Regions from separate parts of the Planomonospora sp. ID91781 genome, predicted to be linked through region 1. Evidence: predicted binding sites of a transcription regulator. Region 1 holds the regulator's gene; each other region holds the start of a gene.
The links. The regulator HrcA, encoded in region 1, represses chaperone genes, less so after heat shock. The targets are predictions, from matches to a motif close to TTGGCACTCTCNNNNNGAGAGTGCCAA.
Positions count from the first base shown of each region.

Region 2: the regulator HrcA is predicted to act here: its motif matches at 1,681-1,707, upstream of groL (chaperonin GroEL).
Region 3: the regulator HrcA is predicted to act here: its motif matches at 1,456-1,482, upstream of HS048_RS00940 (FmdB family zinc ribbon protein).

Region 1 is NZ_JABTEY010000001.1:2,843,357-2,846,629, forward strand. Features, by position in the region: gene HS048_RS12910 (DUF3097 domain-containing protein) at 1-409, opposite strand, end outside; gene HS048_RS12915 (hypothetical protein) at 471-1,223, opposite strand; gene hrcA (heat-inducible transcriptional repressor HrcA) at 1,412-2,425, shown strand; gene dnaJ (molecular chaperone DnaJ) at 2,438-3,273, shown strand, end outside.
Region 2 is NZ_JABTEY010000001.1:401,306-404,578, forward strand. Features, by position in the region: gene groL (chaperonin GroEL) at 1-1,570, opposite strand, end outside; gene HS048_RS01815 (cold-shock protein) at 1,932-2,132, opposite strand; gene HS048_RS01820 (MoaD/ThiS family protein) at 2,471-2,746, opposite strand; gene thrC (threonine synthase) at 2,770-3,273, opposite strand, start outside.
Region 3 is NZ_JABTEY010000001.1:202,129-205,401, reverse strand. Features, by position in the region: gene HS048_RS00945 (MFS transporter) at 1-974, shown strand, start outside; gene HS048_RS00940 (FmdB family zinc ribbon protein) at 1,119-1,427, opposite strand; gene HS048_RS00935 (potassium/proton antiporter) at 1,724-3,229, opposite strand.

The DNA of each region.
Region 1 (3,273 bases):
CCACGACCACGCCCTCCACCCGCAGGTCGTGGCCCCAGACCCGCTCGACGAGCGCGGCGTCGTGCACGCCCTCGACGTAGATCCGGCTCTCCCGGGCGACGCGGGCGCGCAGCCCCTCCACCGCGATGGAGCCGGAGGCGCTGCGCCGGGGGGCCTTCGGCGCGGAGGCGGGCCGCACCAGGGTGACGACCCGGCCCTCCAGCAGGAACGCGGCGGGTTCGAGAGGGAACACCCGCCGCCGCCCGAACCGGTCCTCCAGGGTGACGGCCTCCTTGTCGCAGGCGACCACCGCACCGCAGAAACCGCCCTCGGCGTCCTCCACGACCAGGTCGGGCTCCGCCGGAACCAGGGGGATCGTCCCCCTGCCCGGCCGCCGCCAGTCGCCCGCCAGCACGTCGCGTTCGTACATCGCCCCTCCTGCGTCCGCGTCGACGCATGGGACGCTAGCAGCGCACGGGGCGGGGCCGCGATCACCCGCGGTAGGGACCGCCCGGCCCCCACCCGCCCACCGGGACGGCGGCGTTGAGCTTGCGGGCGCGGCTCCGCTTCACCAGTACGACGATGGTCACGACGATGGCCAGCAGGACGCCGAAGCCCGGGATCAGGAACAGTGCCACGGTGCCGCCCACGAGGGCGCCGGCGGCCAGCTCGCGGCCCACACCGAAGCGGGCCTGGCCCCCCTCCTCGACGGAGCAGCCGAGCTTGTACTCGCCCGCCTGGTCGACGCCGATCCGGAAGGCCAGCTCCCAGGGGATCCCGTCGCTGCCGGTGACGGTCGTCTGCACGAGCGAGTTCTCCAGCCGGCCCTGGGTCCCCTCCTGGAAACCGCACTGGAACTTGGTGCCCTGGGCCGCGGAGACGTAGAGGGCGGGGCTCTCGGCCGGGTCCAGCCGCACGGTGAAGACCTCGCCCGGGCCGTAGGAGGCCGGGGGCGCGGCGTCCTCGGCGAAGCTGAGCACGCCGCCGGCGAAGACCGCGATGCCGGCGATCACGGAGACCACCGCGAGCAGCCAGGCCCCCACGATCCAGCCGATGCTCGGGCCCGCCTTCACCTTCGGCGGCGGTCCCTGCGGGGCGCCGTAGCCGGGCGGGGCGTAGCCGTAGGAGGGGGCGCCGCCGTACGGCTGCGCGGAGGGGTGCTGCGCCGGCTGCTGGGCGGGGTGCTGGGGGGTGCCGGAGGGGGAGGCGAAGCCACCGGAGGGGTTGCCGAAATCGTGTGACATAAGGCAAGTGTGGAGGTTGTCGCTTGTATCCGAATAGCAGTTGACTTGACGACCGTGCGGACCCCGGTTGCGGGCCGCGTCATCCCACCCCGCGGGCGGGAGCCGTACACTGGCACTCGGGAACACCGAGTGCCAGCTCCGGTGTTCTCCGTCCGGGCGCGCAGGGTGCAGGCAGGGAGGTGAGCACGTTGGTCGATGACCGCAAGCTCGCGGTGCTTCGCGCCATCGTCGAGGACTTCGTGTCCACCAACGAGCCGGTGGGCTCCAAGGCTCTCGTCGAACGGCACAACCTGGGCGTGTCGCCCGCGACGATCCGCAACGACATGGCGGTGCTGGAGGAGCAGGGCTACATCGCCCAGCCGCACACCAGTGCCGGGCGGGTGCCCACCGACAAGGGCTACCGGCTGTTCGTCGACCGGCTCTCCCAGGTCAAGCCGCTGTCGGGGGCCGAGCGCCGGGCCATCGAGACGTTCCTGGCGGGCGCGGTGGACATCGACGACGTGGTGACGCGCACCGTGCGGCTGCTGGCGCAGCTCACCCGGCAGGTCGCCGTGGTGCAGTACCCGTCGCTGACCAGCTCCACGGTCCGGCACGTCGAGCTGGTCCCGCTGAGCGAGCGCCGCCTGATGTTCGTGCTCATCACCAACACCGGCCGGGTCGAGCAGCGCGTGGTCGAACTGCCCGACGTGGTGGACGAGGGCCGGGTCGCGCACCTGCGCGCCGTGCTCAACGCCTGCCTGGACGGCTGCGGGCTCACCAGCGTCCCGGACAAGGTCGCCGACCTGCCCGAGCGGCTGCCGGCCGAGGACCGGCCGCTGGCGGCCACGGTCCTGTCGGTGCTCCTGGAGTCCCTGGTGGAGCGCCAGGAGGAGAAGATCGTCTTTGCGGGGGCCGCCAACCTCGCGGGGGCCGACTTCACCGTCGGTCTGCGCGACGTGCTGGAGGCGCTGGAGGAGCAGGTCGTGCTGATGCGCCTGCTCGGCGAGACCTCCGACCCGTCCACACTGACCGTGCGGATCGGTTCGGAGAACCCCTACACCGGACTGCAGGGGACGTCGATCGTCGCCGCCGGATACGGTTCGGGGGACAAGCAACTGGCCCGGCTCGGTGTGCTGGGACCGACACGAATGGACTACCCGGTCACGATGGGCGCGGTGCGCGCGGTGGCACGCTACGTCAGCCAGATCCTGGCTGCATCCTAAGAGGTCGACTAAGTGGCTAAGAGTGACTACTACGGCACCCTCGGGGTGCGCCGTGACGCCAGTGCGGAAGAGATCAAGAAGGCTTACCGCCGGCTGGCCCGTGAGCTGCACCCTGACGTGAACCCCGATCCCGCGACCCAGGAGCGGTTCAAGGAGATCACCCAGGCCTACGAGGTGCTGTCCGACCCCGGCAAACGGCAGATGTACGACCTGGGCGGCGACCCGTTCGGCGGGGCCGGCGGCGGCGCGGGGGCCGGCGGGTTCGGTGCGGGCTTCCCGTTCAGTGACATCATGGACGCCTTCTTCGGCACGGCCGCCGGGGGCGGCGGACGCGGCCCCCGGTCCCGGGCCCGCCGGGGGCGCAACGCCACCATCCGGGTCGAGCTCGACCTGCGCGAGTCCGCCTTCGGCACCACCCGCGAGCTGACCGTCGACACCGCCGTGCTCTGCGAGGTCTGCACGGGCTCCGGGGCCGCGGCCGGCACCCACCCCGACACCTGCGACATGTGCAACGGCCGGGGCGAGGTGTCCCAGGTCACCCGCTCCTTCCTGGGCCAGGTCATGACCTCCCGCCCCTGCCCCCAGTGCGGCGGGTTCGGCTCGATCATCCGCCACCCCTGCCAGGAGTGCTCCGGCGACGGCAGGGTCCGCACCCGGCGCACCATCAAGGTCCGCATCCCGGCCGGGGTGGAGGACGGCACCCACATCCAGCTCGCCGGCGAGGGCGAGATCGGCCCCGGCGGCGGCCCGCCCGGCGACCTGTTCCTGGAGATCGTCGAGCGCCCGCACGAGATCTTCGAACGGCGCGGCGACGACCTGCACTGCACCGTGCAGATCCCGATGACGGC
Region 2 (3,273 bases), 2.4 Mb from region 1:
GCTTCTCGGCGATGACGGCCTCGGTGGTGAGGAACAGCGCCGCGATGGACGCCGCGTTCTGCAGCGCGGAACGGGTCACCTTGGCCGGGTCGATGATGCCCGACTCGAACATGTTGACGTAGTCGCCGGTGGCGGCGTTCAGGCCCTCACCCGGGGTGAGGTTGCGCACCTTCTCCACCACGACGCCGCCCTCGAGGCCGGCGTTGACGGCGATCTGCTTCAGCGGCTCCTCGAGCGCCTTGCGGACGATCGCGGCGCCGGTGGCCTCGTCACCGAGCAGCTCGAGCTTGTCGAACGCCTTGGCGCCGGCCTGCAGCAGGGCCACGCCACCGCCGGGGACGATGCCCTCCTCGACGGCCGCCTTGGCGTTGCGCACGGCGTCCTCGATGCGGTGCTTGCGCTCCTTGAGCTCGACCTCGGTCGCCGCGCCGGCCTTGATGACGGCGACGCCGCCGGCCAGCTTGGCGAGACGCTCCTGGAGCTTCTCGCGGTCGTAGTCGGAGTCGGTGTTCTCGATCTCGGCGCGGATCTGGTTGACCCGGCCGGCGATCTGCTCGGCGTCACCGGCACCGTCGACGATGGTGGTCTCGTCCTTGGTGATGATGACCTGGCGGGCGCGGCCGAGCTGCTCCAGCGCGGTGGACTCGAGCTTGAGGCCGAGGTCCTCGCTGATGACCTGGGCGCCGGTCAGGACGCCGATGTCGCCCAGCATCGCCTTGCGGCGGTCGCCGAAGCCCGGGGCCTTGACGGCGACCGAGCGGAACAGGCCGCGGATCTTGTTGACGACCAGGGTGGCCAGGGCCTCGCCCTCGACGTCCTCGGCGATGATCAGCAGCGGCTTGCCGGCCTGCACGACCTTGTCGAGGACCGGGAGCAGGTCCTTGTTGGCGGACACCTTGGAGTTGACGACGAGGATGTAGGGGTCGTCGAGGACGGCCTCCATACGCTCCGGGTCGGTCACGAAGTAGGGCGAGATGTAACCCTTGTCGAAGCGCATGCCCTCGGTGAGCTCGAGCTCCAGGCCGAAGGTGTTGCTCTCCTCGACGGTGATGACGCCTTCCTTGCCGACCTTGTCCATCGCCTCGGCGATCATCTCGCCGATCTGCGGGTCGCCCGCGGAGATGGAGGCCGTGGAGGCGATCTGCGCCTTCGTCTCCACGTCCTTGGCCAGCTTGGAGAGCTCCTCGCTGACGCGCTCGACGGCGGCCTCGATGCCCTTCTTCAGGGCCATCGGGTTGGCGCCGGCGGCGACGTTGCGCAGGCCCTCGCGGACCAGCGCCTGGGCGAGCACGGTGGCGGTGGTGGTGCCGTCACCCGCGACGTCGTCGGTCTTCTTGGCGACTTCCTTGACGAGCTCGGCCCCGATCTTCTCCCACGGGTCCTCGAGCTCGATCTCCTTGGCGATGGAGACACCGTCGTTGGTGATCGTGGGGGCGCCCCACTTCTTCTCCAGAACGACGTTACGGCCCTTGGGGCCGAGGGTCACCTTCACGGCGTCCGCGAGCTGGTTCATACCACGCTCGAGACCGCGCCGGGCGTCCTCGTCAAACGCGATCATCTTGGCTGCCATACGGCTAGACCTCCCAAACACAGGGTGGCGTGCACCGGATCGAGCCGACGCCCGCGACGGCATGTGGACCCGCGACTCCGTTCGGCGGGTCCCATCGTCTCGATCCAGGGTTGGCACTCTCAAACAGAGAGTGCCAACGAACTGTTTAGCACTCTACCCTGCCGAGTGCAAGCTACGCCCCGCTGAGCTGGGCTCCGCCCAGAGCGAAGGCACCACATCGGGGCGAAGCCCCGGATGCGGGAACGCGAAGGCCCGGCCCTCCGGAGCCTCCGGCGGGCCGGGCCGACATGTGGGGGATCCGCGCGGACCGCACTGCCGCGGGAGTCCCGGCCGTCTCCGGCGCATCCGCCGGCCGACCGCCTCAGACGGTCCGGACGGCCTCCGCCTGCGGGCCCTTCTGCCCCTGGGTGATCTCGAACTCGACCCGCTGGCCTTGCTCGAGCGCACGATAGCCGTCCATCAGGATCGCGGAGTAATGGACGAAAACATCCTTACCACCGTCTACCGCGATGAAGCCGTAGCCCTTGTCCGCGTTGAACCATTTGACGGTGCCCTGCGCCACTTCCGACTCCTCTTACCGGCCCTGAAGACCACGCCCATTCCACTCGCGAAGCCTTCGATCTCCGCGGCGAAGACCTCGCCCGCATCGATCGTTCTCGACCATACCTGTGGGACACCGTAGGGCAACAGAGTCAATCCGCTAATCATCCGTTTACCGGCGCCTTTGGCAGGAGAACAAGCTTTTGCCCTCGCGCCGTTTAGTTCAATATTGCATTATTTCCTCACGTCCCAGATATGAACGGGCGCCACAAAGCACGACACCCGCACGCGGCCGGAGCGGCGTACGGGTGTCGTGGAGGCGCCAGGGGCGCCCGGAGCGGCCTGGACGGCCCGAGGGGATCAGCCCCCGGCGACCGCCGGGATGATGGAGATCTGGACCCCGGACGGCGTGGCGGTCTCGAGGTTGTCCGCGAAACGGACGTCCTCTTCGCCCACATAAACGTTGACAAAACGTCGGATCTTGCCCGTTTCATCGAGAATCCGGGCACCGATGCCGGGGAAGTCCGCGTCGAGCTTCTCCAGGACCTCCCGCAGGGTTGCCCCTTCTCCGCTCACCTCGGCGGCGCCATTGGTGTACGTGCGAAGAATCGTCGGAATCCGCACAGAAACGCTCATAGTCCAGTACCTTTCAGGAGTTCTCAGGCGAGGGCGGCACGGAATGCGTCAAGAGACGGCCGGATGACCGCGGTGGGCCGGGCGTGGTCGGCCACCGCGTCGAGGGTCTTGAGCCCCTCCCCGGTGTTGAGGACGACCGTCTCGGCGTCGGGGTCGAGTCTGCCCTCGGCGACCAGCTTGCGGAGCACGCCGACGGTGACGCCGCCCGCGGTCTCGGCGAAGACGCCCTCGGTCCGGGCCAGCAGCCTGATCGCGTCGACGATCTCGGCGTCCGTGACGTCCTCCACCGCGCCGCCGGTGCGCCGGGCGATGTCCAGGACGTACGGGCCGTCGGCCGGGTTGCCGATCGCCAGCGACTTGGCGATGGTGTCCGGCTTGACCGGGCGGATCACGTCGTGGCCGGCCTTGTAGGCCGCCGAGACGGGCGAGCACCCCTCGGCCTGCGCGGCGAAGATCTTGTACGGCCGGTCCTCGACGAGACCGAGGGACACCAGCTCCTTGAACCCCTTGTCGATCTTCGTCAGCTG
Region 3 (3,273 bases), 2.6 Mb from region 1:
CGACCGCGGCGCTCGGCCTGTTCCTGCTCTCCCGCATCCACCCCGGCATCGGCGCCCTGGAGTTGAGCGCCTACCTGCTCGTCCTGGGCGTCGGGATCGGCATGGTCATGCAGGTCCTGGTGATCGTGGTGCAGAACGCCGTGGGCTTCGAGGACCTGGGGACGGCGACTTCGGGCGCCACGTTCTTCCGCGCGATCGGCGGTTCGTTCGGCGTCGCGCTGGCCGGGGCGATCTTCACCGCGCGGCTCGCCGACGACCTGGCCGCGCTCTCCCGGACGGTACGGCTCCCGCCGGGCATCGAGAGCGCGGTCCAGCAGGACCCGACGGTCATCCGGCGGCTGCCCCCGGAGGTCGCCGGAGCCTTCCTGGAGGCGTACTCCGACGCGATCGCCAGGGTCTTCCTGTTCGGAGCCCCGGTGGCGCTGCTGGCCTTCGCGGTGGCCTGGCTCCTGCCCGAGCTCCCGCTGCGGGAGACCACCAAGGCGACCGACCCGGGCGAGGGCTACGGCGCCGTGCCGACCGGCCGGTCGTCGCTCGACGAGGTGGAGAGGGGGCTGTGGCGGCTGGCGGACGAGGCCATGCGCCGTGACTACTACCGGCGGCTCGGCGACCTGGCGGGCCTGCGCGACCTGCCGTCCGGCTCGGTCTGGCTGATCGCCCGCCTGGGCACCCGGGGCAGGCAGGCGGGCGCGGACCTCGCGGAGCGGGCGGGCGTGACCATCGACAGGGGACGGCCGTACGTCGCCCACCTGGTGGAGCGCGATCTGGTCCGCCGGGCGGCGGACGGACTCGGCCTGGAGCTGACCCCGGAGGGGGAGCGGGTGGCCGACCGCCTGGTCTCGGAGGCCAGGGAGGGGCTCGCCCGGGTGATCCAGGACTGGAATCCGGAGGAGCACCCCGGGCTGCGCGAACTGCTGGACCGGCTGCCCGGGGAGATGCTCGGCGCGATGACCGACCGCCCCGCGCCGCGTTGAGACCGGTCGCCGCGGGACCGGGCCGGCGGGTGGGGCCGGCCGCGCACCGGGCCGGTCACCCGTGGGGCCGCCGGAGGGGGCGGCCGGTGCGCGGAGCGGGTCGCGCGGTGAGCCGGCGGGTGGGACCGGCCGCGCGCCCGTTCGTCAGGAGGCCGCGGCCGCGGGCGCGGCGGCGGGCTTGGACTCCGCCGACCCCGAGGAGGACGTGGAGGATGCGGAGGACGACGACGAGTTCGAGGAGCTCGACGTGGTGGAGCTCACCGTGCTCGAACCGGACGACCTGCTGTCCGTCCGGTAGAAACCGGATCCCTTGAAGACGATGCCGACCGCAGAGAACACCTTGCGCAGCTCACCCTGGCAGCTCGGGCACACGGTGAGCGCGTCGTCCGAGAACTTCTGGACGATCTCGAACTGGTTGTCACAGGCGGTGCAGGCGTACTGGTAAGTGGGCACGCTCTCCTCCTCATTCGGTCCGCGCCGATTGGCACTCGACTGGCGCGACTGCTAATGGTACGGCGTCGACAAGCATAAACGCGAGCGGAGGATGTCACATTCCGGCGTGCGCCTTCCGGCCGGGGCCCCGCAACCGTCCCGCAACCGGGCCCGAGGGAGTCCTCCGAACCGGTCCGGGCAGGTCCTCCGGTGCGCCCGCGGGAGTTCTCCGGTCCGGCCTGCGAGAGTTCTCCGGCCTGGTCTGTGGGAGTCCTCCGGCCCGGCCCACGGGAACCCCCGGGCCGGCCCGCCGGAGGTCAGGAGCCGTGCTCGCCGAACCAGCCGGCCAGCTTGCCCCGGCGGCTGATCGCGCGGATCCGCTTCTCGACGACCTCCCGGCAGGCGGCGGTGGCCACCACGAGGAGCTGGTCGTCGGCCCTGATCCGGGTGGACTCCGACGGCACGAACGACTTGCCGTCCCTGACGACGAGCGTGACCTGGGCGTCGGACGGCAGCCTGAGCTCGAACACCTCCACGCCGTGCAGCTTGGACGCCGGCGGGACCCTGATCTGCAGGAGGTCGGCGTTGAGCTCCTCCAGCGGGGCCGACTCCACCGCCAGGTCGCGGGCCTCCTCCGGCGCGGTGACCCCGAGCCTGCGCGCCACCCACGGCAGGGTGGGCCCCTGGAGCAGGGTGTAGACGACCACGATGACGAAGACCTCGTTGAACACGAGCTTGGCGGTGGCGTCGTCGATCGACGTGGCGGCCCAGGGGATGGTGGCCAGCACGATGGGCACCGCGCCCCGGAGCCCGGCCCACGACAGGAACGCCTGCTCCCGCCAGTTCAGCCGGTCGACCCCCGTGATCCGCAGCAGGAGGGCGGAGACCACGATGGACAGCGGCCGGGCGACCGCGACCAGGATCAGCCCCGCGACCAGCCCGGGGACGAGCGCGGTCGACATCTCCGAAGGGCTCGCCAGTAGACCGAGCATGACGAACAGGCCGATCTGGGCCAGCCAGGCGACGCCCTCGGCGAATCCCCGGCTGGCCGCCCGGTGCGGCATCCGGGAGTTGCCCATGACCAGCGCCGCCAGGTAGACCGCCAGGAAGCCGCTGCCGTGCAGGGACGCGGCGCCGGCGTAGGCGGCGAAGGCCAGCGCGAGCACCGCGATCGGGTACAGGCCGGCGGCCGGCAGCGCGACGCGGCGCAGCGCGTAGACGCCGACCGGGCCGATCGCCAGCCCTGCGGCCGCGCCCACCACGAGCTCGAAGACCACCTCCAGCAGGGCGACCCCGAGGCTGGGCGAGGCGTTGGTGCTCAGCAGCACCACCGCGATGACGACGGGGGCGTCGTTGAACCCGGACTCGGCCTCCAGGATGCCCGACAGGCGCGGTGGCAGGGGCAGGCGGCGCAGGACGGAGAAGACCGCCGCGGCGTCGGTCGAGGCGAGGACCGCGCCGAGCAGGAGCGCGGTCCGCCAGTCCATGCCGAGCAGGAAGCGCACCGGGAGCGCGACGGCGGCGATGCTCACCGCGACGCCCGCGGTGGCCAGCACCACGGCGGTGGGGATGGAGCCCCGGACGTGGCTCCAGGTGGTCGTCAGACCTCCCTCGGCCAGGATGATCGCCAGCGCGATCAGGCCCATCTGCTGGGCGAGTCCCGTGTCCTCGAACTGCAGGCCGAAGCCGGACTCGCCGATGACCAGGCCGAACCCGAGGAAGATGAGGAGGCTGGGGAGGCCGCTGCGGTGGGCGACGCGCACCGCGACGATGGAGGCGATGACGATCCCCGCGCCGAGCAGCAGCCAGACGTTCATGTCCATCGGATGTCCATCGGCTGTCCGTCAGGATCCGGTGAGACGGTCGG